4 regions of the Pseudomonas sp. JDS08PS003 genome follow, and region 1 is predicted to be linked to each of the others. Evidence: predicted binding sites of a transcription regulator. Region 1 holds the regulator's gene; each other region holds the start of a gene.
The links. Region 1 encodes FliA, which starts transcription of late flagellar genes. Its sites were predicted from a motif close to CTAAAGTTTNNNNNNNNNNNGCCGNTAA; they were not measured.

Region 1 (7,356 bases):
CAACGTTCGCTGATCGATGCGGCGCAGCGTCAAGAGATGCAAGGTCAACCGGTGATTCTGTTGGTAGCGGGTCCGGTCCGCGCCATGCTCTCGCGGTTCGGGCGTCTCGCCGTTCCCGGGTTGCATGTGTTGGCGTACCAGGAAATTCCCGACAACAAGCAAGTGACCATCGTTGCGACAGTAGGGCCCAACGGCTGAGGTAGTGGGTTATGCAAGTTAAGCGTTTTTTCGCCGCCGATATGCGTCAGGCCATGAAACTGGTTCGTGATGAATTGGGCGCTGAAGCTGCCATTATCGGCAACCGGCGGATTGCCGGGGGGGTCGAGCTGACGGCTGCGCTGGATTACAAGTTGTCGGCGTTGTCGCCACGGGTTCCGAACATGGAACTCGAGGACGAGTTGCGCAAGACCCAGTCGCGGATCGTCACCGCCCAGGCCGAGCTGAGCCTGCGGGGCGAGGGCGACAGCGCCTCGATCACCAATCGCCAGTTGTTCGCCGGTCTGCCATTGACTGCCGCCGAGCCGCTGATCGAGCCGACCCTGACCGAGCGTCCGCGCCCGGCGCCGGCTCCTGCTGCTCCGGCGCCCGATAATCGGGCTCTGGACTCCATGCGTTTCGAACTCAACGGTCTGCGCGAGCTGCTGGAAGTGCAACTGGGCTCTCTTGCCTGGAGCCAGTTGCAGGGCAGTCGCCCCGAGCAGGCCAACCTCTGGCGTCGCCTGCAGCGCATCGGCCTCTCCGGCCCGCTGTCTCGCGACCTGCTGGCACTGATCAGCGAAATCGACGAGCCTCGCCAGGCCTGGCGCATGTTGCTGGCACACCTGGCGCGGATGATCCAGACCCCGGAAGTCGAGCCGCTTGAAGAGGGTGGCGTGATCGCCATGGTCGGCCCTGCCGGCATGGGCAAGACCACCACCCTGGCCAAACTGGCAGCGCGCTATGTCCTCAAGTACGGCGCGCAGAACATCGCTCTGGTGAGCATGGACAGCTTCCGTATTGGCGCCCAGGAGCAGCTCAAGACCCTGGGGCGTATCCTCAATGTGTCGGTGACCCATGTCGATCCAGGCCAGTCCCTGGCTCAGGCCCTGGACCCGCTGCTGCGCAAGCGCGTGGTATTGATCGACACCGCCGGCCTGCAAGCCAGCGACCCGGCGTTGCGCATGCAACTGGAAAGCCTGGCCGGTCGTGGGATTCGGGCGAAGAATTACCTGGTACTGGCCACCACCAGCCAGAAGCAGGTGCTGACCGCTGCCTACCACAGCTACAAGCGCTGCGGTCTGGCCGGTTGCATCCTGACTAAACTGGATGAAACAGCCAGTCTTGGCGAGGTCTTGAGCCTGGCCATCAGTCACGAATTGCCGGTGGCCTATCTCACCGATGGTCCACGGATTCCCGACGATTTGCACCTGCCTCGCCGGCACCAGTTGGTGAGTCGCGCTGTCAGCGTGCAGATGCAGGAAGAACCCAGCGAAGAAGCCATGGCCGACATGTTCGCTGACCTCTATCACAGCCCGACCAAGCGGGTCGGCTGAGGTAGACATGAATAGATTGCAGTGTATCTACATCGATGGTCTGCCATGCATTGTTCCAATGGTGAACGCGCAGCCAGTTATGTGGCCCCGTCTAAGTAAGACAAGGTAAAGAAAGAACATGGGCAGCATGCATCCCGTACAGGTGATTGCGGTGACCGGCGGCAAAGGTGGCGTCGGCAAGACTAATGTGTCAGTGAACTTGTCCCTGGCTCTGGCTGAGCTCGGCCGGCGAGTCTTGCTGCTGGACGCCGATCTGGGACTGGCCAACGTCGATGTCCTGTTGGGTCTGACCCCCAAGCGCACCCTGGCGGATGTCATCGAAGGGCGCTGTGAGCTGCGCGACGTGCTGCTCCAGGGGCCTGGCGGCATTCGCATCGTTCCGGCCGCTTCGGGTACCCAAAGCATGGTGCACCTGAGCCCCGCCCAGCACGCCGGTCTGATCCAGGCCTTCAGCGACATCGGCGACAATCTCGATGTACTGGTGATCGACACCGCTGCAGGTATTGGTGACTCGGTAGTCAGTTTCGTCCGCGCGGCCCAGGAAGTGTTGCTGGTGGTCTGTGACGAACCGACCTCCATCACCGACGCCTACGCGCTGATCAAACTGCTCAACCGCGACTATGGCATGAACCGTTTCCGGGTCTTGGCCAACATGGCCCAGAGCCCTCAGGAAGGGCGCAACCTGTTTGCAAAATTGACCAAGGTCACGGATCGCTTCCTGGACGTGGCCTTACAATACGTCGGCGCAGTTCCCTACGACGAAAGCGTACGCAAGGCCGTGCAAAAGCAGCGTGCGGTCTATGAAGCCTTTCCTCGTTCGAAGTGTGCATTGGCGTTCAAGGCCATCGCGCAAAAAGTCGATACCTGGCCGTTGCCAGCGAACCCACGCGGGCATCTGGAGTTTTTTGTCGAGCGGCTAGTGCATCAAACAGCGGGACCGGTGCTATGACTGCCAGCGGCTACAACCTCTACAAGAAGTCGGCACGTGACAGCCAATACGAACTGATCGAGCGCTACGCGCCCCTGGTCAAGCGTATTGCCTATCACCTGCTGGCGCGGTTGCCGGCCAGTGTTCAGGTGGAAGACCTGATTCAGGCCGGGATGATCGGTTTGCTCGAAGTGTCGACCAAATACGACGCGAGCAAGGGAGCGAGTTTCGAAACCTACGCGGGTATCCGTATCCGTGGGGCGATGCTCGACGAGGTTCGCAAAGGCGATTGGGCACCGCGTTCGGTGCACCGTAATACGCGCATGGTCAGTGATGCCATTCGCGCAATTGAAGCTAAAACCGGTCGTGACGCTAAAGATCACGAGGTTGCGGCCGAACTTCAATTGAGTCTCGACGATTATTACGGGATTTTGAACGACACCTTGGGCAGCCGCCTGTTCAGTTTCGACGACCTGTTGCAGGACGGCGAACATGAAGGGCTGCATGAGGATGGCGCCAGTGCTCATCTCGAGCCGTCACGGGACCTGGAGGATGAACGCTTCCAGGCTGCGTTGGCGGATGCGATTGCCAATTTGCCGGAGCGCGAGCGACTGGTGTTGGCGCTGTACTACGACGAAGAGCTGAACCTCAAGGAAATCGGTGAGGTCCTGGGGGTCAGCGAGTCGCGGGTCAGCCAGTTACACAGCCAGTGCGCAGCCCGCTTGCGGGGGCGTTTGGGGGAGTGGCGAGCGCGCTGACAGGCAGTGTGGGGACACTGCGATCAGGACCGGTGAAGCAAGCGCTGCACCGGTCTTGCGGTATGTGCTCCATGCAGTCGTTGTGTGTTATGCCGAATTGATTGAATGGCGCGTTCAGGTGCTGGATGCGTTTAAGACTGCTTGGAGGTCGAATTGGACAAGAACATGAAAATCCTCATCGTTGATGACTTTTCAACGATGCGGCGGATCATAAAAAACCTGTTGCGTGATCTGGGTTTCACCAACACGGTCGAGGCCGACGATGGCACCACTGCCATTCCGGTACTCAACAGCGGGAGCATCGACTTTCTGGTAACAGACTGGAACATGCCGGGCATGACCGGTATCGACCTGCTGCGCCACGTGCGTGCCGATGAAAAACTCAAGCACCTGCCGGTATTGATGGTTACTGCTGAAGCCAAGCGCGAGCAGATCATCGAAGCTGCCCAGGCCGGCGTAAACGGCTATGTCGTCAAACCATTCACGGCTCAGGCGTTGAAAGAGAAGATCGAAAAAATCTTCGAACGCATCGGTTGAGACGCGTAGCCATTCCGCCACGGGGGAGCTATGGAGCATAACGAATCTTCACTGGGCGACTTTGAGTCGACCCTGAAAAAACATGCGCTGGAACTGGTCGAAAGCCTTGAAAAGGGCAGGTTCGGCGAAGCGGTGCAATTGATCCATGAGCTCAATCAGACCCGTGACCGCGGCCTGTATCAGGAAGTGGGCAAGCTCACCCGCGAGCTGCATAGCGCAATCGTCAATTTCCAGATTGACCCGCACATGCCGCAAGCCGAGGAAGTTTCACAGATCACGGATGCCACTGAGCGCCTGTCCTATGTGGTCCGGCTCACGGAAGCCGCAGCCAACCGCACCATGGACCTGGTAGAGAGCAGCACCCCGTTGGTCAACGGCCTGAGCACTGAAGCCCAGGCCTTGAGCGCAGACTGGGGGCGCTTTATGCGGCGTGAGGTCGGCGCTGAAGAGTTTCGCGAACTGGCACGCCGGGTCGACAGTTTCCTGACGCGCAGCGAGCAGGAAACCCGCACCGTATCGGGCCACCTCAACGACATTCTGCTGGCGCAGGATTACCAGGACCTGACCGGTCAGGTGATCAAGCGTGTGACCCAGTTGGTCACGGAAGTCGAAAGCAATCTGCTCAAACTCGTCTTGATGGCCAGCCAGGTCGATCGTTTCGCCGGCATCGAACATGACCGTGAATCGATCCTCGCTGAAAAAGATCCGCAAAAACATCTCGCCAAGGGTGAAGGTCCGCAGATTCATGCCGATAAACGGGAAGACGTTATGTCCGGTCAGGACGATGTAGACGATTTGCTTTCCAGCCTTGGATTCTAGGAGCACCCATTAATGAGCTTCGGCGCCGATGAAGAGATCCTTCAGGATTTCCTGGTTGAGGCCGGCGAGATTCTAGAGCAACTGTCCGAACAACTGGTCGAGCTGGAAAGCCGGCCAGATGATGCGGACTTGCTCAATGCAATTTTTCGCGGTTTTCACACTGTTAAAGGGGGCGCCGGCTTCCTCCAGCTCAATGAGCTGGTGGAGTGCTGCCACATCGCCGAGAACGTCTTCGACATCCTGCGCAAGGGTGAGCGGCGAGTCGACTCGGAACTGATGGACGTGGTGCTTGAGGCTCTGGACGCGGTGAACGGCATGTTCAGCCAGGTCCGTGAGCGCACCGAAATTACTGCCGCGACACCGGAACTGCTGGCCGCCTTGGCGCGCCTGGCCGAACCCGCCGGTGCCGAGGCTCCAGCGCCTGTTGTGGAAGAGGTGGCTGAACCCGTTGCCGAGCCTGAGGCCCAGGGCGGGGATATCACCGATAACGAATTCGAATTGCTGCTCGATTCGCTGAATGCCGCCAAGGCCGACGCCGAGGCTGCGCCTGCCGCTGCTCCAGTGGCTGCGGGCGAGCCGGCCAGCGATGAAATCACTGACGCCGAGTTCGAGTCGCTGCTGGACCAACTGCACGGTAAAGGCCAGTTCGCCGCCGATGCGGTGGCCCCGGCTGCGGCCAACGCCACGCCTGGCGCAGCCGCCGGTGGCGACGAAATCACCGACGACGAATTCGAGGCCTTGCTGGACCAATTGCATGGCAAGGGCACCTTTGCCGTGGATGCGCTGGATTCGGCCGTGGCTGCGGCGCCTGCTCCGGCAGTGGCTGCGCCAAGCGCGGCAGCCGCTGGCAGCGACCTGATCACCGATCACGAATTCGAATCGCTGCTGGACGAGTTGCACGGCAAGGGCAAATTCTCCGAAGCCCCGGGTGCGTCGAAGCCGGCCGTGGCGGCGGCAGCTGCACCTGCGGCAGCCGCTGCGACAGCCAGCGCTGCAGTCGCCAAGCCAGTGGCGAAGAAGCCCGAGGCCAAGGCTGAAGCACCGAAGCCGGCCGCGGCTCCAGCCCCGGCTCCTGCTCGCGCGGCGGCTGCGCCGCCAGCGGAAAAGCCTGCCAGCGAAGCAGAAACCACGGTGCGGGTCGATACCGCGCGCCTGGACGAAATCATGAACATGGTGGGCGAGCTGGTTCTGGTGCGTAACCGTCTGGTGCGCCTGGGTCTCAACAGCGGCGACGAAGCCATGTCCAAGGCCGTGTCGAACCTCGACGTGGTGACGGCCGATCTGCAGACCGCGGTAATGAAAACCCGCATGCAGCCGATCAAGAAGGTTTTCGGGCGCTTCCCGCGTCTGGTTCGCGACCTGGCCCGGCAGCTCAAGAAAGAAATCAACCTGGAACTGGTGGGGGAAGAAACCGACCTCGACAAGAACCTGGTAGAGGCCCTGGCCGACCCGCTGGTGCACTTGGTGCGCAACGCGGTGGACCACGGCATCGAATCGCCGGAAGAGCGCGAAGCCTCGGGCAAGTCCCGCGGTGGCAAGGTGGTGCTGGCGGCGGAACAGGAAGGCGATCACATCCTGCTGTCGATTTCCGATGACGGCAAGGGCATGGACCCGAACGTACTGCGGGCCATCGCCGTCAAGCGCGGCGTGATGGACAAGGACGCGGCCGACCGCCTGAGCGACACCGAGTGCTACAACCTGATCTTTGCCCCGGGCTTCTCCACCAAGACCGAGATTTCCGACGTCTCCGGTCGTGGCGTGGGCATGGACGTGGTGAAGACCAAGATTTCCCAGCTCAACGGTTCGATCAATATCTACTCGACCAAGGGCCAGGGCTCGAAGATCGTCATCAAGGTGCCGTTGACCCTGGCGATCATGCCGACCCTGATGGTGATGCTGGGTAACCAGGCGTTCGCTTTCCCGTTGGTCAACGTCAACGAGATTTTCCACCTCGACCTGTCCCGCACCAACGTGGTGGACGGTCAGGAAGTGGTGATCGTGCGTGACAAGGCGTTGCCCCTGTTCTACCTCAAGCGCTGGCTGGTCAGTTCCGCCGCTCATGAAGAGCAGCGTGAAGGCCACGTAGTGATCCTTTCGGTGGGCACCCAGCGGATCGGCTTTGTCGTCGACCAGCTGGTAGGTCAGGAAGAAGTGGTCATCAAGCCCTTGGGCAAAATGCTTCAGGGAACCCCGGGCATGTCCGGCGCCACCATTACCGGTGACGGCCGCATCGCTCTGATTCTCGATGTTCCGAGCATGCTCAAGCGTTACGCCGCACGGCGTATTTGATTCGGCGGGGAGGGGCGGTTGGCCTCGCCCCACCTAACGGAGTGTTTATGGCAGTCAAAGTCCTGGTGGTGGACGATTCGGGTTTTTTCCGCCGCCGCGTCTCGGAAATTCTTTCAGCGGATTCGAATATCCAGGTCGTCGGTACGGCGACCAATGGTAAAGAGGCGATCGATCAGGCCCTGGCGCTTAAGCCGGACGTGATCACCATGGACTACGAGATGCCGATGATGGATGGCATCACCGCAGTGCGGCATATCATGCAGCGCTGCCCGACGCCGGTCCTGATGTTCTCTTCCCTGACCCACGAAGGCGCTCGAGTGACCCTCGACGCGCTGGATGCCGGGGCTGTGGATTTCCTGCCGAAGAATTTCGAAGACATCTCGCGCAATCCCGAGAAGGTCAAGCAACTGCTGTGCGAGAAAGTCCACAGCATTTCGCGCAGTAATCGCCGTTTCAGCAGCTACAGCGCCCCGGCGCCGCAACCGGCTGCTCC
Region 2 (7,356 bases), 2.1 Mb from region 1:
GGGGCTGAGGCGGGCCATCATCAGGGTGTCGGTGAGTACCATCAGCATGTGCGCCAGCTGGGAGGCGATCAGCGGCCCCGCCAGCCGCAGGATGGCCCAGAGTTCGGTACGTGCTGGATGCTGCATGGTCATCAGGCTCGATCAGGGTAAAGTCGGGGAGAGCGCTGATTCTCGGCGCTTCTTGGCCATAGCACAAAGGGATAAAAATACTTGCTGGCATGATTAAAACTCATGCGAACGACTTTCTGGTAGCGTTGCGTCATTCCGCTGCCGGAGCGCATCCATGTCCCGCCGTCTTCCTCCTCTTTATGCCCTGCGTGCCTTTGAAGCAGCGGCGCGGCACAGCTCGTTCACCCGGGCGGCCGAGGAGCTGTCCATTACCCAGAGTGCTGTCAGCCGGCATATCCGCACCCTGGAGGAGCACTTCGCTTGCCGGCTGTTCCAGCGCAGTGGGCGCAATCTGCAACTGACCGAAGCGGCGCGTTTGCTGCTGCCGGGCATCCGCGAGGGCTTCGGTGCCCTGGAGCGGGCCTGCAATACCTTGCGGGCCGAAGACGACATCCTGCGCATGAAGGCGCCGTCGACCCTGACCATGCGCTGGTTGCTGGCGCGCCTCAGCCGTTTCCGCCATCTGCAGCCGGGCAACGAAGTGCAGCTCACCAGTGCCTGGATGGATGTGGATTCCGTGGACTTCAACCAGGAACCCTTCGACTGTGCGGTACTGCTGAGCAACGGACACTTTCCACCGGATTGGGAAGCCAGCTACCTGTTCCCGGAGTTACTGGTCCCGGTGGGCGCTCCGAATCTGCTCGAAGACCTGCCCTGGGATGTGGCGCGGCTGGCGGCCACGGAGTTGTTGCATCCGACTCCTGACCGGCGGGACTGGCGCAGTTGGCTGGAGCAGATGGGGCTCACGGATCAGGTTTCCCTCAAGGGCGGGCAGGTGTTCGACACTCTGGAGCTGGGGATGATTGCGGCGGCTCGGGGCTACGGCGTGTCCATGGGGGACCTGCTGATGGTGGCCGAGGATGTCGCTCAAGGTCGCTTGAGCCTGCCCTGGCCGACTGCCGTCGCCAGCGGCTTGAACTATTACCTGGTGTGGCCCAAGACCCGGCCGGGAGGTGAACGTTTGCGTCGTCTCAGCGACTTTCTCCAGGGTGAGGTCGAGGCGATGCAATTGCCTGCGGTAGAGCGCCTGGGCTGAAACGTTGAAGCACCCGGCCGGCAAGGTTGTGCACATATCCTTGCAAGACGCTCAAGTATTGCCCGGCGCCGCCGAATCCTAGGACATGGAACCAGCGTTCAGGAAGGTCCTAATTACTAAAAACACTTAGAAATATTGTTGCCGAGCGTGCCACTCGATCAGGATGATCCGCCTTCTCGGCCAGGAGCCATCATGTCCCAACCCCGTGCCCGGATAGCCTCCCAGCTAGGGCTTGCCCTTGCCCTGATACTCGCCCTGGTGATCAGCGGCAGTACCCTGTTTGCCCTGCGTTCTCTGGATTCGGCGAATCTCGACACCCGAGAAGAGCACTTGGCCAGCGAAGCGCGCCTGCTGGCGGACCAGCTCAACACCTTTCACAGCAGCCTGCGCGAAAGCACCCAGCGCCTCAGTGGCTTGTTTGAAAACCGCTTCAGCAGCGGCATGAGCCTGCATCCCGAACAACCGGTGACAGTGGCTGGGGTCCAGACCCCCGGGCTGCACCTGGGGGACATGGTGCTGAACAACAACTTCGAGGAAGTGGACGAGTTCAAGCAGATGACCGCCGGGGTGGCGACCCTGTTCGTGCGCAGCGGCGACGACTTCATTCGGGTCAGTACCTCCCTGAGCAAACAGGACGGCAGCCGGGCCATTGGCACCTTGCTCGACCACGCCCACCCGGCCTATCAGAAACTCATGGCGGGGCAGGGTTATGTTGGCCGGGCGCTGTTGTTCGAGCGCTTCTACATGACCCAGTACACCCCGGTGCTGGATCGTGCCGGCAAGGTGATTGCCGTGCTGTTCGTTGGTTTTGACTACACCGATGCGCAGAATGCCCAGTTCGACAATCTCAAGCGCTTCCGCATCGGACAGAGCGGCTCCCTGGCCTTGCTGGACGAGCAGCACAAGTGGCTGGTGCCGCCGGCGGGCGTGCAAGGCCTGGATCAGGCCGCGCAGGTCATGACCGATGCGGCGAAGGAGCCGGGCAAGGGGCGCTTCTGGAGCGACCAGGGCGAAGACTTCTACAGCCTGGCGGTGCCTTTTGCCGGTGGGCCCTGGGCGGTGGTGGCGAGCATGCCCAAGGCCGAGATCCGGGCGGTGACCTGGAGCGTCGGTATCCGTCTGGTGATCGGCAGCCTGTTGGCGATGTTGCTGGCGGTGGGCGCCACGGTCTGGCTGCTGCGCAGCAAGCTGGCACCCTTGAGTGATCTGGTGCGTCAGGCCCAGGCCCTGGGCGGTGGCGACCTGAGTGCGCGGTTGAATGTATCCAGCCACGATGAGATCGGCCAACTGGCTCGTAGCTTCAACCAGATGGGTGAAGCCTTGTCGACCATGGTCGAGCACATCCGCCGTTCTGCCGCTGAGGTCAACGGCCGGGCCCAGGCCTTGTCCGGCCTGTCCAGCGGTGCCTATGAGGGCATGGAGCAGCAGTCGGGCGAGATCACCAGCATGGCGGGGGCGGTGGAGGAGTTCAGCGCCACGTCGCTGAACATCGCTGACAATATGGGCAGCACTCAGCGCCTGGCCCAGGAAAACGCCCAGCAAACCCACATCGGCCGCGAGTCCATGGAACAGGCGTCATCGTCCCTTGAGCAGATTGCCGGGGCGCTCAACAGCACGGCTACGGTGATCAATACCCTGGGCCAACGCTCCCAGGAGATCGGCGGAATTGTCGGGGTGATCACTGCGATTGCTGACCAGACCAACCTGCTCGCTCTCAACGCCGCCATTGAGGCGGCCCGTGCCGGCGAGCAGGGTCGCGGCTTCGCCGTGGTGGCGGATGAGGTACGCAACCTGGCGTCGCGTACCCGCGAGGCCACGGACGAAATCTCGCAGATGATCAACAGCATCCAGCAGGAAACCGGCCACGCCATCGAAACCATGGAGCAGGGCAACCGACTGATGCAGGAAGGCTTGTCGCGCAACGCCGACGTGGCTTCGGCCCTGGCTCTGATCGACGAGCAGAGCCGCAGCGCCGGCGAGCAGTTCGCCGCCATCACCACGGCCACCCAGGAGCAGAGCAGCACCGCCACGGTGCTCAGCAGCAACCTGCAGAGCATTGCCCAGGCCAACAGCGAGCAACGGGAAGTGGTGTCCAACCTGGCAGTCACTGCCCGTGAACTGGAAACACTGGCCGCCGACCTGCGCCAGGAAGTCGACCGCTTCCGCTGACCGCGGCCATTTCACCCTGCAACCCTGGGTTGCAGGGTGAATGTTGCAATGACGCTTGATTCGACTAAAACAGATGAGCAGCGATTGGCCCTTCAAGGACTTCTCTTTCAGCAGGAGCTGGCATGACTCATCTCACTCGTTTTGTCCCGCGCGTACTCGCCCTGTCGGCACTGGTGTTCAGCCAGATGGCTCTCAGCGAGGAAAGCCCGGCGTTCATTGCCCCGGCGACCTGGAGCACGCCGTTCAACGGCATTGCCCAGGTGGCCTGCCATAACTGCTACGAGAAGCAATATGCGCGCACCTTCACCAGTGTGCTCGACAGTGTGCGCACCCTGGAACTGGACTTCTGGGATCAGCGCGATGCGGTGAGCGGCGGTTCACCCCGTCACTGGTTCGTGCGGCATAACCCCGGCACCCTGTTCCAGTCCGGCAATGACAACAACTGCACCGGCGACGGCACGGGCAAGAACGATCTCGAAGCCTGCCTGAACGACGTGAAGAACTGGAGCGACAATCACCCCGGGCATTTCCCCATCACGCTGATCCTGGACAAGAAGCAGGGCTGGTCCAAGGAAAGTTCGGGGCGCACACCGAAGGACTTCGATGAGCTGATGGCGCGGATTTTCCAGGGCAAGCTCTATACCCCCCCAGGACCTGGCAACGCACATAGGCAGCAGTGCCGGGGCCTTGCAAAAAAACCTCAAGGGCAAGTCCTGGCCCACCGCCAGCCAGCTGCAGGGCAAGGTCCTGCTGGTGCTCAATCACTCGGAGAACCAGAAGCTTTCCCAGTACGCCGAGGCCCGGACCTCCAGCGCCAAGGTGTTCATCTCACCGGTGACCAATGGCCAGAACGATGTCAGTGGCAAGGTCAGTGGCATGTCCGACCAGTCATCCGGCTATGTGGCCATGAACAATATGTCCAAGGGTGACAAGAAGTGGGCGACCCAGGCCTTTGCCTACAGCCACATCGGCCGGGTCTGGGGAGATGACGGGGTGTCTTTCACCCAGCACATCAGCGAGAAGATCAACCTCTCGGCGTACTACAAGTTCGCTGAGCAGAACGCCGGCGGCTATCGCATCCGGCCGTTTTGAGGTTTACCGGGGCTCGGTCGGCTCACCCAGCCCCGGGTCCACGCGCTTGCCGATGTCCCGCAGGCGCGCCAGTTGATCGACCATGGTCGGGGCCTCGTCGACGCTGCTGACGAAGGTCCACAGGTAAGTCATCACCGCATACACATGCCCGGCCTTGACCTCGGGTGACAGCGCCAGCTGACTGATGGCAATGACGAACAGAATCGCCGCTACGGCGCCCAGAAACAGATAGGCCGCCGCCTCCCGGTCCGAGAGCCAGATACGCAGCCGCGACAGCAGCCGATAGTGGCGCTGCAGCGAGGCGGCGCCGACCTTGGCCACCAGGCCGATTTCCTTTTCCAGTCGATCGTTCAGGCGTTCGTGCAACTGCTGATTGCGCCGTGCAAAGCGCGGCAGCAGGGTGACGCACAGCAGTAGGGCCCCCAGGCAGGCAAGGCCGATCCAGGGTTCGATCACCAGCAGCATGATCGCGGCTCCGACAATCGATACCAGGGCGGTGGCGATGGTCGGCACATGCTTTTCGAAGAAGTCGACGAACTCCCTGGCCAGCACCACCCGCGCCGCTGCCGTGGAAGTGTTTTGCTGCTGCAGGCGCTGATTGAGGATCACCGGCACCGCCAGGTCGGCGTAGATGCGGGTGAAGGTGCGGGTGTCCACCGCTCGCCGCGCGGCCCCCACGACCCAGAAGCCCAGCACCACCAGGGCGTAGATCAGCGCGTGGGTGGTGTCACCCCGCAGGATCGAGTCTACGGCGAACCCGGCAAACAGCGGGTAGGCCAGCAGCAGGGCGTTCTCTAGCGCCACCAGGGACAACGTGACAAACAGCTTGCCCGGGTACGCCCGGGCAATGGCCTTGAGTGTCTGGCCAGCGGATTGCTGACCGATCTTTTGAGTGGAGTCGACGACAGCGGATGGGGTGACGACAGACATGGGTGCACCACAGGTGTGATAACGGTTAATATTGAGCGACTGCTCAATTATCTTTGAGCGACCGCTCAAAATGCAAGCGCCGTCCATCTCGGCGTCAAGAGGTCCGATTGCCCATGTCCCGTAACGACCGTAAAGACCAGATCATCGATGCGGCCCTGGAGCTGTTCCGTAGCAAGGGCTTCGCCGATGTCTCGACCCGTGACCTGGCCGAACATTCCGGGTTGTCTCGCAGCCATGTCTATCACTACTTCAGTGATTGGAAGGAGCTGCGCCGCGAGGCCTTCATACGGTTTGCCAATCAACAGCTGGAGGCGTTGGGCGCACCGCTGCAAGGCGCTGCGCCCCTGGAGGCCCTGCAGGGTTTTCTCAGCCATTGCCTGCCCGATTCCACCTATGACGGCTGGGCGCTGTGGTTGGATGCCTGGGACGAGGCCATGCATGACGAGGAGCTGGCCGAGGCCTACCTGAAGATCAACGGCCAGTGGCAGCAGATGCTGGCAACGATCGTCGACAGTGGTGTGCAGTCCGGAGTGTTTCGCTGTGCCAGCCCCGAGCGGGTGGCGCGGCAGCTCTTCGCCCAGGCCATGGGCTACGCCGATGACCTGCTGCTGCGGGCCTCGCCCGAGGCCGCCGCGGCTGCCCTGGATGAAGTTCTGGAGGTGGCGGGATTGCTGCTGGGTTTCCAGGACTGAGGGGGTGAGCGGGAGTGATTGGATCTGGTAGTCGTACTGCGATTTTGCAGCTTGCTGAAACGATTCTTCAGCGCTATAAATCCATTACAACTCCAATAAGGGCACCTTTCCATGACCTCCCTCAAACTGCTTGTCACCCTCGCTGCGCTGACCGCCACTTCCCACGCCATGGCCTGGGACTATGTGTTGCTCGACAGCGACAAGGCGGCCCAGAACCTGCACCTCACCAGTCAGCAGTTGGGGGTGAAGACCCCGCAACCTTTTTCCGTGACCCTGCGCACCTTGCATGGCGGTCGCCAGGAAGGGGTGAGCATCATCGACATCGACAATGGCGTGATGAAGCTCTCGGTGGTGCCGACCCGGGGCATGAATGTGTTGCAGGCCTCGGTGGGCGATGTGCGCCTGGGCTGGGATTCACCGGTCAAGGAAGTGGTCAACCCGGCGTTCATCGAACTCAATGGCCGCGGTGGCCTGGGCTGGCTGGAGGGCTTCAATGAGCTGGTGACGCGCTGTGGCTACGAGTGGGTCGGGCACCCTGGGCTGGACAATGGCGAGCTGCTGACCCTGCACGGCCGCGCGGCGAACATTCCCGCCAGCAAGGTCACTCTGCACATCGACGAAAAACCGCCGTACGCCATTCACTTGCGTGGCGAGCTCAAGGAACAGGCGTTCAAGAAGGTCGATTTCAGCGTTGCCACCGAACTGGTCACCGAGCCCGGCAGCACCAGTTTCACGCTCAATGATCGCTTGACCAACAACGGTGATTATCCCAAGGAGTACCAGGCGCTGTACCACAGCAACTTCAGCACGCCGTTCCTTGAGCAGGGGGCGAAGTTTGCGGCGCCGGTGAAGCAGGTCTCGCCCTTCAACGACAAGGCCAAGGCCGATCTGGCGGACTGGCAGACCTATCGCGGCCCGACCCGTGACTATGACGAGACCGTCTACAACGTCGTGCCCTACGCCGACACTCAGGGCGAGACCCTGGCGGTGCTGCATAACAAGGCGGGCAGCCTCGGCGTATCGCTGGGCTTCAATACCCAGCAGTTGCCAGTGTTCTCGCTGTGGAAGAACACCGACACCCAGGGCCAGGGTTATGTGACGGGGCTGGAGCCGGGCACCAGTTTTTCCTACAACCGTCGCTATCAGCGTCCGCTGAACCTGGTGCCGACCATCGGCGCAAAGGAGCAACGGCAATTCCAGATCCGCTACAGCCTGCTGGCAGACAAGGCCGCTGTGGATAATGCCCTGAGTCTTGTCAGTAAGATTCAG
Region 3 (7,356 bases), 1.3 Mb from region 1:
AATGGCCCAGCAGCACATCACGCACCGAACCACCGCCAAGGGCAGTGACACAGGCGATCAGCACCACGCCGAACCAGTCCATGCCGCGACGGCCGGCAGACAAGGCGCCGGTCATGGCTTCGGCGGTAATGGCGATCAGATAAAGCATCAACAGCATGATGGCGGTCCTTACAGGAAGGCGCGCAGTCTACTCAGTTGAAGCGAGCACCAAAAGAGGGCGGGTACGGGCGCCGCCAACAGCGCGCGCCCGTTCGCCGGCAAGCCGGCTCCTGCAGGTCAGAATTTGATGAAGTGCTTGCGGTAATGCTGCAGCTCGGCGATGGATTCGCGGATGTCGTCCAGAGCCAGGTGAGTGCTGCCTTTCTTGAAGCTGTCGCGCACGTCCGGGGCCCAGCGGGCGGCCAGTTCCTTGAGGGTCGAGACGTCCAGGTTGCGGTAGTGGAAGTAACTTTCCAGGGCCTTCATGTGGCGATAGAGGAAGCGTCGGTCCTGGCAGATGCTGTTGCCACAGATGGGCGACTTGCCCTTGGGTACCCACTGCTCCAGAAAGGCAATGGTCTGGGCTTCGGCTTCGGCCATGCTGATGCGGCTTTCGCGAACCCGCTGAGTCAGGCCGGAACCACCGTGCTGGCGAGTGTTCCACTCGTCCATGCCGGCAAGAATCTCGTCGCTCTGGTGGATTGCGATGACCGGTCCTTCAGCCAAGGTGTTCAGATTGCTGTCAGTGACAATGGTCGCCATCTCGATGATGACGTCGGTGTCGGGGTTCAGACCGGTCATTTCCAGATCGATCCAAATCAGGTTCTGCGGGTTTTGCATGGGGAGGGCTCCTCGGCGTAGTTGCGCAGTTTAGCCTAGAGGGCCTGTCCGGCGTGCTAAACTCGCCGCCGTTTTACCTATCCGCCGTAACTATCGACACGGAACACCAATGGCCAAACGCCAGCTCAATCGCCGCCAAAACTGGCGCATCGAAAAGATTCAAGGTGAGCGCGCTGCCCGCGCCGCCAAACGCGAGTCCTCCGCCGTAGAGGCGCTAGAGGGGGGCGACTTGGGCCCGGAACAGACCGGACTGGTCATTGCTCACTTCGGCGTACAGGTCGAGGTCGAGGCCCGGGAAGGCGAGCTGGCCGGCCAAGTGTTCCGCTGCTACCTGCGAGCCAACCTGCCGGCCCTGGTGACCGGTGATCAGGTGGTCTGGCGCGCCGGCAATCAAGGCATCGGGGTAATCGTCGCGCAATTGCCGCGCAGCACCGAGCTGTGCCGACCGGACAGCCGTGGCCAGCTCAAGCCGGTGGCCGCCAACGTCGACATGATCGTGATCGTGTTTGCCCCCGTGCCCGAGCCCCATGCCAATCTTATCGACCGCTACCTGGTTGCCGCCGAGCACGCCGGGATCCGGCCGTTGCTGCTGCTGAACAAGGCCGACCTGATCGACGAGCAGAACGCCCCAGCGCTCAACGCGTTGCTGGCGGTCTATCGCCAGCTGGGCTATCCGCTGCTGGAAGTCTCGGCCCACCACGGCGACGGCATGGAGCAACTGCAAGGCTTGCTGGACGGGCGCATCAGCGTATTCGTGGGGCAATCGGGGGTGGGCAAGTCATCTTTGGTGAATAGCCTGCTGCCGGAAGTCGAAACCCGGGTCGGCCCGCTGTCGGAATACTCCGGACAGGGCACCCACACCACCACAACTGCGCGACTGTTCCACTTCCCGGGCGGCGGTGAACTGATCGACTCCCCCGGTATCCGGGAATTCGGCCTGGGGCATGTCAGCCGCGCCGATGTCGAAGCCGGCTTCATTGAGTTCAACGACTTGCTGGGCACCTGCCGTTTCCGCGACTGCAAGCACGATCGCGAGCCGGGCTGTGCACTGCTCAAGGCTCTGGAAGACGGGCGCATCCAGCAGCAACGGATGAACAGCTACCGTTCGATCCTCGCCAGCCTGCCAGACAGCAGCTACTGAACCCACCGCCGTAGAAACAACAAGGCCGCGATCTTCGCGGCCTTGTTGTTTGTCACCTGACAGTTCCCGGTGCGGCCGCTGGGGTCGCAGGCTGGGACGCCGGCGCAACCGGCTTGGGAGCCGGCGCCTGGCCGGCCGATCCCTGCTCATCCATCTTCAATACACCATCCTCGAAGATGTTCATGCGCTGGCGCACTTCATGGGCCGGCAATGGCTCGCTGCCCGGCGGCAAGGCATTCGGATCCGCCGCCGCACCCGGCACTTCACCTGGCGCCCCACTCCCCTGATTGGGCACTGGAGCGTTGGGATCCGTCTGCTCGCCTTCAATGGCGCGCTGGGCCTTCTTGGTCAGCACCACAATGTCGATCCGCCGGTTGACCGGGTTGAACGGATTCTTGCGGTCGAACAGCGCCGAGGAGGCAAAACCCACCACCCGCGCCACTTGCGGATCGGGATAACCGCCAGCCACCAGAGCCCGACGCGCAGCGTTGGCACGGTTGGCGGACAGTTCCCAGTTGCCGAACTCACCGCTGCCGGCATAAGGCGTGGCATCGGTATGGCCGCTGATGCTGATCTTGTTCGGCACCGCCTTGATGGTGTCGGCCATGGCCAGCAGGATGTCTTCGAAATACGGCTTCAGACGGGCGCTGCCAGAGTCGAACATCGGCCGGTTCTCGGCATCCATGATCTGGATCCGCAAGCCGTCCGGAGTGATTTCGAAGAGGATCTGATCCTTGAACTTCTGCAGCTGGGGATTCTCTTCAACCTTGTTCTGCAACTCTTGCAGCAGCAGTTCGAGACGCTCGCGCTCAACCTGCTCGGCCATGCCCTCCACCTGATCGGCATCCACCGTGACCTTGTCCGGCTGCGGCTGGGACTTGATCTCGGGGTTGAGGGTGTTGTCCGGCGCCAGCTCAGGAGAGCCGCCCAGGTCGATGATGTAGGGCGTGCCGCTTTCCGAGAAGCCGATCGGGTCCTTGAAGTAACCGGCGATGGCGATCTTCTGTTCCGGGGTCGCGGTGGACAAGAGCCACAGCACCAGGAAGAACGCCATCATCGCCGTGGCGAAGTCGGCGAAGGCGATTTTCCAGGCGCCCCCGTGATGTCCGCCAGCGAAGCGCTTGACGCGCTTGATGATAATCGGCTGATTATTTTCCATGACTTAGCGACCGCGAACCGCTTGTTCCAGCTCGGCGAAGCTAGGACGGTGCGCCGGGTACAGAACCTTGCGCCCAAACTCCACCGCCAGGGACGGCGGCATGCCGGAAGCCGAAGCTACCAGGGACGCCTTGATGGCTTCGTAGACGTTCAGTTCTTCCTTGGCATCGTGGGCCAGGGAATGGGCCAGCGGGCCGAAGAAACCATAGGCCGCGAGAATACCGAAGAAGGTACCTACCAGCGCCGCACCTACGTGCAGGCCGATGGACTTCTGGTCGCCGTCGCCCAGGGAGGCCATGGTCACCACGATCCCCAGTACCGCCGCAACGATACCGAAGCCCGGCATGCCGTCGGCAATCCCGTTGACCGCATGAGAAGGATGCTCAAGGTCTTCCTTGAGGCTGAACAGCTCCATGTCGAACAGGCCTTCCAGCTCGTGGGGAGCCATGTTGCCGGAGGACATGATGCGCAGGTAGTCACAGACAAAAGCGGTCATGCGTTCGTCTTTGAGCACTGCCGGATACTTGGCGAAAATCGGGCTGGCGGCAGCGTCCTCGATGTCCCCTTCGATGGCCATCATGCCTTCGCGACGACTTTTGTTGAGTATCTCGTAGATCAGACCCAGCACTTCCAGATAGAAGGTGTGGGTGAAGCGCGAGCTGAACATGCCCAGGGATTTCTTGACGACGTGCATCGTCATGTAGCCCGGGTTGGCCTGGAGGAATGCGCCAAAGGCAGCACCGCCAATGATCAGAACCTCGAAGGGCTGGATCAGTGCCGCGATTTTGCCGTGTGAAAGCACGTATCCGCCGAGCACGCTCGCGAATACGACGATGATGCCGATAATTTTAGCCATAGGTAGGAGAGTACTTATTGAGTCGGGTTCAAGGTCATATTCGGAAGTTCTTAAAACTCTTCTTCTACTTATCGGCAAAACTGCGCCAGACTATAGCCAGTTAAGGCGAAAAGCCAGTTTGGCCCGCTCTGGGCGTGTTCACAGCAGACGATGATTGCGCCCGACCATGTCTAATGAAACCAACGTCCCACATTCCCCGCCCGCCTCTCTCGACGCCTGGGTAAAGCTCCTCAATGGCGTGCGCTTGCCCGTGCCGCAAGCCAGTCATGATCGAGTGTGCAAAGCCATCGCCAACAATCGCAGTTCGCTACGCGACATTGCCGAACTGATGCAAAACAGCCCGGCGCTGGCCTTGAGTGTGATCCGCGAAGCCAATCGACACTCCCACGGCAGCATGAGCGAACCGGCAGAAAACCTGGAGGTCGCGGTCAACCGCCTGGGACTCAAGCGCACCGAAGAACTGCTCGAGCAACTGCCCACCCTGCCAGAGCAACAGATCCCCCAGGCACTGCGTCAGTTGCAACTGATCAGCCAGCACGCCACCCAGCAAGCCAACGGTTTTTTCGCCGGGCGCCTGGCACGACTGTGGCAGGACATTCACTGGGGCAGCCTGCTGTTTCTCTCGCCACTGTGGGCCATGGCCCTGGTCTACCCCAAGCTCGTGGAAGAATGGGAACTGCGGGTCATCTATAAGCACGAGTCGGCTCGCCAGGTAGAAATGCAACTGTTCGGTGTTCGGCTGATGGAGTTGTGCCAGGCCCTGGTCCATGCCTGGCACTTGCCGATCTGGGTGCAGCAGGGTTATCGCCTGCTGACCCAGGAGCAGCATCAACTGGCCAAGGTCATGCTGATCGCCCGCGACAGCGAACATCCGCTGCGCCAGCAACAACGCCTGGATGCGGACCCGGACCTGCAGCGCTGGCTGAACCAGCCGGCCAACTGCGTCCTGCTGGCCAACGGCCTGGCCCTGGCGGCGCAGCATTCCTGGAACAACGCTCATGGCCGACGCTGGCAAAACCTCACCGGCCTGTACCTGCAAATGCCGGTCGCACAGGTCCAGCAACAGCTGCACCAGCAGGCGGCAACCAGTGCCCGCAATGACAGCCAGCCCGATCTCTGGCACCCGGCCCAGGCCCTGATCTGGCCCTGGGATGTGCGGCGCCTGCACAACGGCGAACAGCCGGCACCGGCTCCGACAGCCGAGGAGCTGGCCAAATGGCGCAAGCTCTGCGGCGAACTTCTACTGGAGCCCAGCCCATTCACCAATGCCGTGCACCTCACCGGCTTTGCCCGAGATGCCCTGGTGGCCTGCGGCATGCATCGAGTGCTGCTACTGATGGTCGACCGCAGCCAGAGCCACCTGCGGGTGCAGCAACTGTATGGTCTGCCCCAGGAAACAGCAGGGCTGACACTGCAGGCCAAGCAGAGCACGGTGCTGCAACGCCTGCTGGAAAAGTCTGCCCAGGTGCGTCTGACGCCGGTCAACAATGGGCAGTTTTCCGCCCACCTGCCAACTTCCTTGCGCCAGTTGTTTCGGGGCGAACACCTGCTAATACGCTCCCTGTCGTGCAACGGCCGGGTACTGATGCTGGCCGTGGCCGATCAGGGTGGTGTTCCCTTCTCGGAAATCAGCGTCCAGGCGTTCGGCAAGACCGCTCAGTGCATCGAAAAAGCCTTGCATAGCTTTACCAACCGCAGCCAATGACGCTTGCGCTACAATCCTTCCCTTTGTGCCCTGGGGACCTGACATGTCTGACCTCTCTGGCTTGCCGCTGGTCATCGAACCGAGCGACTTGCTCGCCCGCCTTGACGCCCGCGAACTGATCCTGGTCGACCTGACCAGCGCTGCCCGCTATGCAACCGGGCATATTCCCGGGGCGCGCTTCGTCGATCCCAAACGCACTCAACTCGGCCAGGCTCCCGCCCCTGGACTGCTGCCGCCGCAGACCGCTCTCGAAGCACTGTTCGGCGAACTCGGACACAACCCTGACGCGGTCTACGTGGTCTATGACGACGAAGGCGGTGGCTGGGCCGGCCGCTTCATCTGGCTGCTGGACGTGATCGGCCACACTGGCTACCACTACCTGGACGGCGGCCTGCCGGCCTGGCTGGCAGAAAGCCTGCCGGTGACCACCGAAGTACCGGCCGCGGCAGGCCGCCCAGTGCCGCTGACCCTGCATGACGAACCCACCGCCACCCGCGAATACCTGCAAAGCCGCCTCGGTGCAGCCGACCTTGCAATCTGGGACGCCCGCGGACCGTTGGAATACTCCGGGGAGAAAGTCCTGGCCGCCAAGGGCGGACACATTCCCGGCGCGGTGAACTTCGAGTGGACCGCCGGCATGGACCAGGCGCGTCATCTGCGCATTCGCCGCGACATGCCGCAGATCCTCGCGGATCTAGGCATCAGCAAAGACAAAGAAGTGATCACCCACTGCCAGACCCACCACCGCTCGGGCTTCACCTATCTGGTGGCCAAGGCGCTGGGCTACCCGCGGGTCAAGGGCTACGCCGGTTCCTGGGGCGAATGGGGCAATCATCCCGATACGCCCGTAGAGATTTAAGGTTTTTAAGGACACCCAATGAAAAAGCGTTTGTTCATCCTCAGCCAGTACCTGCTGCCTCATCACCTGCTGTCGCGCCTGGCCGGCTGCATTGCCGAGTGCCGCGTGCGCTGGTTCAAGAATGCGTTCACCAGCTGGTTCGCCAAGCAGTACCAAGTGAACATGTCCGAAGCCCAAGTGGAGGACGTAACGGCCTACGAACATTTCAATGCCTTCTTCACTCGCGCCCTGAAAGAGGGCGCACGACCGCTGGACCCGACCCCTGGGGCAATCCTCAGCCCCGCCGACGGAGCCATCAGCCAACTGGGTCCGATCGAGCACGGCCGGGTATTCCAGGCCAAGGGCCACAGCTACAGCGTACTGGAACTGCTGGGTGGCGATCCGGCCCTGGCCGCGCCTTTCATGGGCGGCGACTTCGCCACCGTCTACCTGTCGCCCAAGGATTACCACCGGGTGCACATGCCCCTGGCCGGCACCCTACGGGAAATGGTCTACGTGCCTGGACGGATCTTCTCGGTCAACCAGACCACCGCCGAGAACGTCCCGGAACTGTTCGCCCGCAACGAGCGCGTGGTGTGCATTTTCGACACCGAGCGCGGCCCGATGGCGCTGGTACTGGTCGGCGCAATGATTGTCGCTTCGATCGAAACCGTCTGGGCCGGCCTGGTAACGCCGCCCAAGCGCGAGCTCAAGACCGTTCGCTACGACGAAGCGGCCCGTGCCCCGATCCATCTGGAAAAAGGCGCAGAGATGGGTCGCTTCAAACTGGGCTCCACGGCAATCGTGCTGTTTGGCCCGGATCAGGTGCAGTGGGCTGA
Region 4 (7,356 bases), 1.8 Mb from region 1:
GTCGATCTGGTGACCGAAGGCATAGATGTGGCGTTGCGGGTGCGTGAGCAAGGCGACGAAGATCCTTTGTTGGTCACCCGACGCCTGCGCCCGGCACAGACAGCGGTGGTCGCCTCGCCGGCCTTCCTGCGGGACAACCCGGTGACCCACCCGCAAGACCTGAGGCGCCTGCCGATACTGGGCGCCCTTGAGGCCGACCGCTTGGTGCACCTGCGGTTGCTGGATCAACAGGGCAACGCCTGCGACCTGGCCCTGGAAGCGCGCCTGGGCATCGATGACTTCATCGTCCGTCGCGCCTGTGCCCTCGCCGGCCTGGGCTGCACCGTACTGCCAATGCTGTACTGCGAGGCGGAACTGACCAGCGGTCAGCTGGTGCAACTACTGCCCCAGTGGTCACTGCCCGGCGGCTGGCTGCAAGCGGTGTATCCTCACCGCCGGGGTGTGCTGCCGGCCGTGCGGGCCTGGATCGAACACCTGAGTGAATCCTTCGAACGCTGTGGAGAACGTGCCCTGTGAAAGCCGCAACCCTTAATGAAGAGCAAGTGGCGCAATTCTGCCTGGGCCTGCCAGGCGCGCGGGAAGACTACAAATGGGGCGGCGTGCGAGTGTTCTCGATTGCCGGCAACAAGATGTTTGCGCTGCAGAACCTGCGGGGCGACTCCCTGGCTTTCAAGGTCGACCGGGAACTGTTTCTTGGCCATGTCGACCGTCCGGGCATTGCCCCGGCGCCCTATCTGGCCCGGGCTCACTGGATCATCATGCACAGCCCCTACCCGCTGGGGGCCGAGGAACTCAAGGCCTTGCTGCAAACGTCCCATCAATTAGTGGTGAGCAAGCTGCCCAAGCGCACCCAGGTCGGCCTGCTGCTCTAGAACAGGCTCAGCAGGCGGTTTTCCAGGAACAGCCGATCAATCCAATAGACCTGATGCAGGGCGACGATCAGCCAGAACAGCGTCTGATAGGACACCTTGCGGGTCTTGTGTCGCAACAGCTGCTGAGCCAGCAAGGCGCCGGGCCAGCCACCGGCCAGTTCCAGAGCGTGCAGGACCTTCTCCGGCGTGCGCTGCCCCTCGGCCCTGGCCCGACGCTTGTCGTGCCAGTACAGCAGGAAGGTCAGCAGGCTGACGGCGGCATAGGCGACCAGGGGGATGATCGAGATCCCTCGCCACCATAGAGACAACGAGCCGAACAACGGCAGTGCACACAGCAGGACAAAGACCAGCAACTTGAGCTTCAGGTTGTGGACACGCGCGCCGCTGCCGGCACGCGGTTCGCTACGGCCCGTCGTCACGGCTTGACCGCCGTCCAGTCAACCCAGCCGAACTGCCAGGTCGCCAGGATCAGCAGGCCGAAGGCGATGCGATACCAGGCAAACGCCGCATAACTGTGGCTGGCAATGAATTTCAGCAAGCCCTTGACCGCGATCATGGCGAAGATGAAGGCGGTGACGAAGCCGATGGCGAACACCGGGAAATCATCCGGCTGGAACAGGTGGCGGTACTTGTAGCCGGAGTAGACCGCGGCCCCCACCATGGTGGGCATGGCCAGGAAGAACGAAAACTCGGTGGCGGTCTTGCGCGACAAGCCGAACAGCAGCCCGCCAATGATGGTCGAGCCGGAACGCGAGGTGCCCGGGATCATCGCCAGGCACTGGGCACAGCCTACCTTGAGCGCGTCCTTCCAAGTGATTTCGTCCACCGTTTCGGCGTGTACCTGATGCTGCCGGCGCTCGGCCCACAACATGATGATGCCGCCGACCACCAGGGCCGTGGCCACGGTGATGGGGTTGAACAGGTAGGCGTGGATCAGGTCGGCGAAGATCACCCCCAGCACCACCGCCGGCAGGAAGGCGATCAACAAGTTGACGGTGAAGCGCTGGGCCTTGGGTTGTGTGGGCAAGCCCAGCACCACATCGAAGATCTTGCGGCGAAATTCCCAGACAACCGCGAGAATTGCCCCCAGCTGAATGATGATGTTGAAAGCCATCGCCCGCTCGCCCCCGAAGTCGAGCAAGTCGGCGACGATGATCTGGTGCCCGGTGCTGCTGATGGGTAAAAACTCGGTCAGGCCTTCGACAATCCCAAGTATCAATGCCTGCGCGGCGGTCCAAAGATCCATCAATCCCCCATAAGGCGATGCACCAGGCATGCCTCTTTTTTAAGTATTCAAAGCGTTCACTGCGACGAGCGTAGCCGAGATTTCGGCGCCCATAAGATCAACACAACTCCATGAAAATTCTGTGAAAACTTCAGAAAGGTTCAGGTTTTGCGCGAAGGCGCCGAAATCCTAACAGACAGGCGCAAAATACGCCGCGATGTTATTGGACTTCCGTAGGGTTGGCGCTCGAAGGCAGGCGTGCTTGGATGCTCACGGCCTTTTATGACAAGAACAAGAATCTGGAGTGACCGGATGATGAATAGCTTACGCAAGATGTCCATCAGTCAGCGCTTGTGGCTGATCCTGATCGTGGCGGTGCTGACCCTGGTGACCCTGGGCGTGATGATGCTCAAGCAGATTCATGGTGACCTGTACCAGGCCAAGGCGCAGAAAACCCAACACGTGGTACAGACCGCCGCCGGTGTATTGAACTACTACCAGGGCCTGGAGGCCGCCGGCAGCCTGAGCCGCGAACAGGCGCAGAAGCAGGCGCTGCAGGTGATTCGCGGGCTGCGCTACAACCAGAACGACTACTTCTGGATCAACGATCTGACGCCGGTGATGATCATGCACCCGGCCAACCCCAAGCTCGACGGACAAAACCTTGCGGCAGTCAAGGACCCGGACGGCTTCGAGGTGTTCAACGAAATGGTGGCCCTGGCCAAAAGCAAGGGCGCCGGCATGGTGGACTACCGCTGGCCCAAGCCCGGGGCCGAGCAGCCGGTGCAGAAGACCTCCTATATCCAGCTGTTCCAGCCCTGGGGCTGGATCATCGGTTCCGGGGTCTACATCGATGACCTGCAACAGGAGTTCTATGCCCAGGTACTGCGGGCCTCTTCCATCGGCCTGGTGATTGCCCTGCTGATGGCCGGGCTGGTGGTACTGATAGTGCGCAGCATCGTCAGCCCACTGCGCGAAACCGTACACGCCATGGCCAATATCGCCAGCGGCGAAAGCGACCTGACCCGCAGCCTGGATACCCACGGCCAGGATGAAGTCACCGAGCTGGCCCGGCACTTCAACGGTTTCACCGCCAAATTGCGTGGCGTGGTCACGCAGTTACAGACCAGCGCCGCCGCTCTGGAACAATCCTCCAGCGAGTTGGGCAGCAATGCCACCGAGGCCCAGGAGCGTAGCCAGCAACAGTCCCAGCAGATGGAACAGGTGGCCGCGGCCATCAGTCAGGTCACCAGTGGCGTTCAGGATGTCGCGAAGAACGCCGAGCACGCCGCCGGTGAAGTGCGCGAGGCCGAAGCCCAGGCCCAGCAAGGCCAGGTCAATATCGACGGCAGCCTGCAACAGATCGAACAACTGTCGGGCACCATCGACCAGGCGGTGGAAGTGATCCGCACCCTGGCGGCAGAAAGCACCCAGATCGGCACCGTGCTGGAAGTGATCCGCTCCATTGCCGAACAGACCAACCTGCTGGCCCTGAACGCCGCCATCGAAGCGGCCCGGGCCGGGGAGCAAGGCCGGGGTTTTGCCGTGGTGGCCGACGAGGTGCGCCTGCTGGCCCAGCGCACCCAGCAATCGACCGCGGAAATCCAGGGCATGATCGAGCGCCTGCAGAATCACTCGGAAGCGGCGGTCAAGGTGATTGGCGACAGCAGCCGCGCGTCCCAGTTGACCATCGAGCAGGCGGGCCTGGCCGGGGCCAGCCTCAACGCCATCGGCCAGGCCCTGCGCACCCTCAACGGCCTGAACGCCTCGATTGCCAGCGCCACCCTGCAACAGGCCCATGTGGTGGAAGACATCAACCACAACGTCGGTCAGGCAGCTGGCCTGTCCCAGGGCACGGCTCTGGCGGCCCAACACTCCAGCGCCGCCAGCCGCCACCTCAAGGAGCTGTCGGAACAGCTCAACAACCTGCTGCGCCAGTTCCGCGTCTGAGTCACCACAGGGTCATGGCCCCGGGCTAACGCCCAGGGCCCAGACTGGGTACAATCCGCCCCCTCCTCCACTTCCCCAAGGAACCGCCATGTCCGGGCTTGAACTGTTTGCCGCTGCGCTAGGCGTCATCGCCGTCTGGCTGACGGTCAAACAGAATCCCTGGTGCTGGCCCATCGGCCTGGTCATGGTGTTGCTCTACAGCTGGATCTTCTACGAGGTCAAACTCTATTCCGACATGCTGCTGCAGGTGGTCTACGCCGTGCTGCAGCTTTATGGCTGGTGGCAGTGGACCCGGGGCGGCGAGCAGCATCAGGGGCGCCCGGTCAGCCAGCTGCAGGCCGTTGGCTTGCTCCAGGGCCTGGCCCTCGGCGCGCTGGGCAGCCTGTTATTGGGGGCGGCCATGGCCCACTGGACCGATGCCGCGCAACCCTGGCTCGACGCCGCCCTGACCGCCTTCAGCCTGGTGGCCCAATGGTGGATGGCACAGAAGCGCGTGCAGTGCTGGCCGCTGTGGATCGCCGTGGATGTGATCTTCGTCGGTCTGTTCCTCTACAAGGAGCTGTACCTGACCGCGGCGCTCTATGCCCTGTTCACCCTGCTGGCAGTCCAGGGCTGGCGCACCTGGCGCGCCGACCCGGCGTTGCAGTCGTGAAGGTACTGGTACTGACCGGCCCCGAATCCAGTGGCAAAAGCTGGCTGGCGGCCGAGCTGCAAAAGCACTTCGGCGGCATCCAGGTGGGTGAGTACGTGCGCCACTTCATTGAGCAGGAGCGCCGCGATACCTGCCTGGCGGACATCCCCGAGATCGCCCGTGGCCAGTTGGCATGGGAGGACCAGGCCCGGGCCCGGCAACCCGCCCTACTGATTCTCGACACGCACCTGCTGAGCAACCTGCTGTGGAGCCGGACCCTGTTCGGCGATTGCCCGTCGTGGCTGGAGCCCCAGTTGCTGGCCCGGCATTACCACCTGCACCTGTTGCTGTCCCCGGAGGATGTGGCCTGGAGCGACGACGGCCAGCGCTGCCAGCCGCAACTGGCGCAACGCCAGGCCTTCTTCGAAGCCACACGGCAATGGCTGGACCTGCACGCGCAACCTTACCGAGTCATTCGCGGTGATTGGCAGGAGCGCCGGCAGCAGGCCTTCGCCCTGGTCCAGCAACTGCTGCTGGACTGATCCCGTAGCGGGCGCGTGCGCCCCCCAACGTGTCCATTCCTGAAACACCTCCCTGGCGATCAGGCCGCCATTTTCCGGGGCCCGGCCAACTGTCGGCGAAACTGTTGCGCTACTGATACACCCCCGCAGCAACCCCCGTTCCAGAGCATTGTCCCGGTTATGGCCAATGGCCGTCGGCGGCGTCTGTCTCAATCCTGAAACACCTGCTGCGCCCTTCCCCTCTGCATTTTCACAAGCCCTTGATTCTGCAAAAGAAATCAAAAGCGGCACGGCTTCTGCTCTCTCCCTCTCAACGCTGACTAGGGCCAGCACTGAGAAGAAGGAATACCGCCGTGGGGACTCTGAACCAAAGTTTCACCCGCCTACTGCTGATCGGCTGTGCCGTCAGCGCGGTGTCCAGCCTTCCGGTTCTGGCGGCGGGGAATGGCGAGATCATCATCCAACGCACCGTACAGGCACAGCCCATTGGCCGTGCGCCTCTGCAAAAAGATCCCAATCCCATATCGGTCAATACCAACCCTTCGGCTTTGGTCAATCAAATGACCGGCAATGAAATGACCGATGGCGATTTCGCCGGGATCAGGACCGGCTCGCTGATCCGCGGCACCGTGCTGTCCGGCAACAACGGTGTACCGGGGATGAATGTCCTGAGCAACAGCAATAGCAATGGCCTGCCCGGCATGGCGGTCGGTCATGGTGGCGGCGCCGGGGCCAGCATTTCCGGCTCGATCAATCGGAGCATCAACGCCGGCATGGCTCCCTTGAACAATATCGGGGGCCAATAAGATGAATCGCTCAGTCCTGCTCCTTGCCTTGCTCGCCTGCTCCGGGGCCATGGCCGACTCTGCCAGTCAAGTCGCCGACACCTCCAGCATCCAGAACTCCGGCGCCGGCTACACCGGCAACTTCAACGTCAACCAGGCAGCCGGCGACCAGCAACAACAGACCAACGTGCGGGCCATTGCCATCGGCACCAACGCCACGGCCACCACCAGCATCACCCAACGCATCACCACGCCAGCCGACCGCTCGGTCAATGCCAGCAGCACCATCGGCGGCAACTCTTTCAGCAACGGCAGCGGCGCACTGGGCGTGAACCAGTCGGCCGGGGCCAACAACCAGATGGCCAATGCCCTGCGGATCAGCATCAGCGCCAATCCGCAAAGCATTGACGACAGCGCCCTGTCCCAACAGAACGTGGCGCTGTTACCAAACTCGGGAGCAACTGGCACTCAACAAGGCAGCCGCCAGGTCGTTACCAGCGACCAGGCCTTCACCGGCAGCCGCGGAGTGATTCAGGTGAACCAGAGTGCCGGGGTGGGGAACCGCATGGCTAACACCCTGAGTATCCGGGTCGCAGATTGACCCCTCGTAGTGCAATTAGAAAGTACCAACACTTAACCAACTAATAAGCACCGGAGAAACACCATGAAACCTACAATGGCTCTCAAACCACTGGTTTTCGCACTGGCCGCAGTCATGGCAATGGCCGCCCAGGCAGGTGGAAATAACAACGGTCACAACGGCGGTCATGGCAATGGCCATGGCGATCATGATCAAGGTCCAGACCTCAGCACCCTGCTGCAAATCACCGCCGGGGCCGGTGCTGCAGTGATCGACGTGCAGAACAGCAACACCAACGTGGTGAAAAACCAAGGCACCAACAACAACGCCAAGATGGACAACTCCCTCAACAATTCCAACGGCAACATGGGTGCCAACGTCGCCGCCGGCGACGGCAACCAACAAGACAACGCCGCCGCCCTGGCAACCGCTGACGAAAGCTTCATCTTCGGCAGCGCCGTGGCTGCTTCCAGCGCCACCCAGGTCAACAACAATAACTATGTGAAAAACTCTTCGACACAGAACAACGCTGTGTTGAACAACTCCGGCAACAACGGTTCCGGCAACATCGGCATCAACGTTACCGCCGGCGACTTCAACCAACAGAAAAACAACCTGGCAATCGCCGTGTCCGGTGGCCGTGTAGCCACTGCCGCCGCTGCAGCCAACCAGCAGTCGACCAATCTGGTCGTGGATAACAAAGGTGTCCAAGCCTACAAAAAAGACACCCTCACTGGCGGCTTCGTAGCCCATGGCAGCTACAAAGGTACCGGCAGCGGCAAAATCGAAGGC

Region 2: a site for FliA is predicted at 1,255-1,282, ahead of P7C00_RS31330 (methyl-accepting chemotaxis protein). Genes of this name have one in related genera too.
Region 3: a site for FliA is predicted at 4,043-4,070, ahead of motA (flagellar motor stator protein MotA). Genes of this name have one in related genera too.
Region 4: a site for FliA is predicted at 2,258-2,285, ahead of P7C00_RS16905 (methyl-accepting chemotaxis protein). Genes of this name have one in related genera too.

Annotation. Positions count from the first base shown of each region.
Region 1 covers NZ_CP120724.1:2,004,649-2,012,004, forward strand. The annotation lists gene flhA (flagellar biosynthesis protein FlhA) at 1-198, shown strand, start outside; gene flhF (flagellar biosynthesis protein FlhF) at 210-1,532, shown strand; gene fleN (flagellar synthesis regulator FleN) at 1,651-2,481, shown strand; gene fliA (RNA polymerase sigma factor FliA) at 2,478-3,218, shown strand; gene P7C00_RS09125 (chemotaxis response regulator CheY) at 3,384-3,755, shown strand; gene P7C00_RS09130 (protein phosphatase CheZ) at 3,786-4,574, shown strand; gene P7C00_RS09135 (chemotaxis protein CheA) at 4,587-6,863, shown strand; gene P7C00_RS09140 (chemotaxis response regulator protein-glutamate methylesterase) at 6,911-7,356, shown strand, end outside.
Region 2 covers NZ_CP120724.1:6,976,695-6,984,050, reverse strand. The annotation lists gene P7C00_RS31340 (NorM family multidrug efflux MATE transporter) at 1-126, opposite strand, end outside; gene P7C00_RS31335 (LysR substrate-binding domain-containing protein) at 284-1,204, shown strand; gene P7C00_RS31330 (methyl-accepting chemotaxis protein) at 1,397-3,373, shown strand; gene P7C00_RS31325 (Ca2+-dependent phosphoinositide-specific phospholipase C) at 3,496-4,302, shown strand; gene P7C00_RS31320 (hypothetical protein) at 4,280-4,465, shown strand; gene P7C00_RS31315 (ABC transporter six-transmembrane domain-containing protein) at 4,469-5,395, opposite strand; gene P7C00_RS31310 (TetR/AcrR family transcriptional regulator) at 5,509-6,087, shown strand; gene P7C00_RS31305 (aldose 1-epimerase family protein) at 6,199-7,356, shown strand, end outside.
Region 3 covers NZ_CP120724.1:726,630-733,985, reverse strand. The annotation lists gene P7C00_RS03310 (trimeric intracellular cation channel family protein) at 1-160, opposite strand, end outside; gene orn (oligoribonuclease) at 277-819, opposite strand; gene rsgA (small ribosomal subunit biogenesis GTPase RsgA) at 929-1,960, shown strand; gene motB (flagellar motor protein MotB) at 2,013-3,119, opposite strand; gene motA (flagellar motor stator protein MotA) at 3,123-3,974, opposite strand; gene P7C00_RS03285 (HDOD domain-containing protein) at 4,141-5,679, shown strand; gene rhdA (thiosulfate sulfurtransferase) at 5,723-6,538, shown strand; gene asd (archaetidylserine decarboxylase) at 6,557-7,356, shown strand, end outside.
Region 4 covers NZ_CP120724.1:3,781,455-3,788,810, forward strand. The annotation lists gene P7C00_RS16885 (LysR substrate-binding domain-containing protein) at 1-516, shown strand, start outside; gene P7C00_RS16890 (MmcQ/YjbR family DNA-binding protein) at 513-872, shown strand; gene P7C00_RS16895 (DUF1294 domain-containing protein) at 869-1,291, opposite strand; gene P7C00_RS16900 (undecaprenyl-diphosphate phosphatase) at 1,288-2,118, opposite strand; gene P7C00_RS16905 (methyl-accepting chemotaxis protein) at 2,413-4,047, shown strand; gene pnuC (nicotinamide riboside transporter PnuC) at 4,136-4,699, shown strand; gene P7C00_RS16915 (AAA family ATPase) at 4,696-5,220, shown strand; gene P7C00_RS16920 (hypothetical protein) at 5,553-6,005, shown strand; gene P7C00_RS16925 (adhesin) at 6,007-6,585, shown strand; gene P7C00_RS16930 (heme utilization protein) at 6,649-7,356, shown strand, end outside.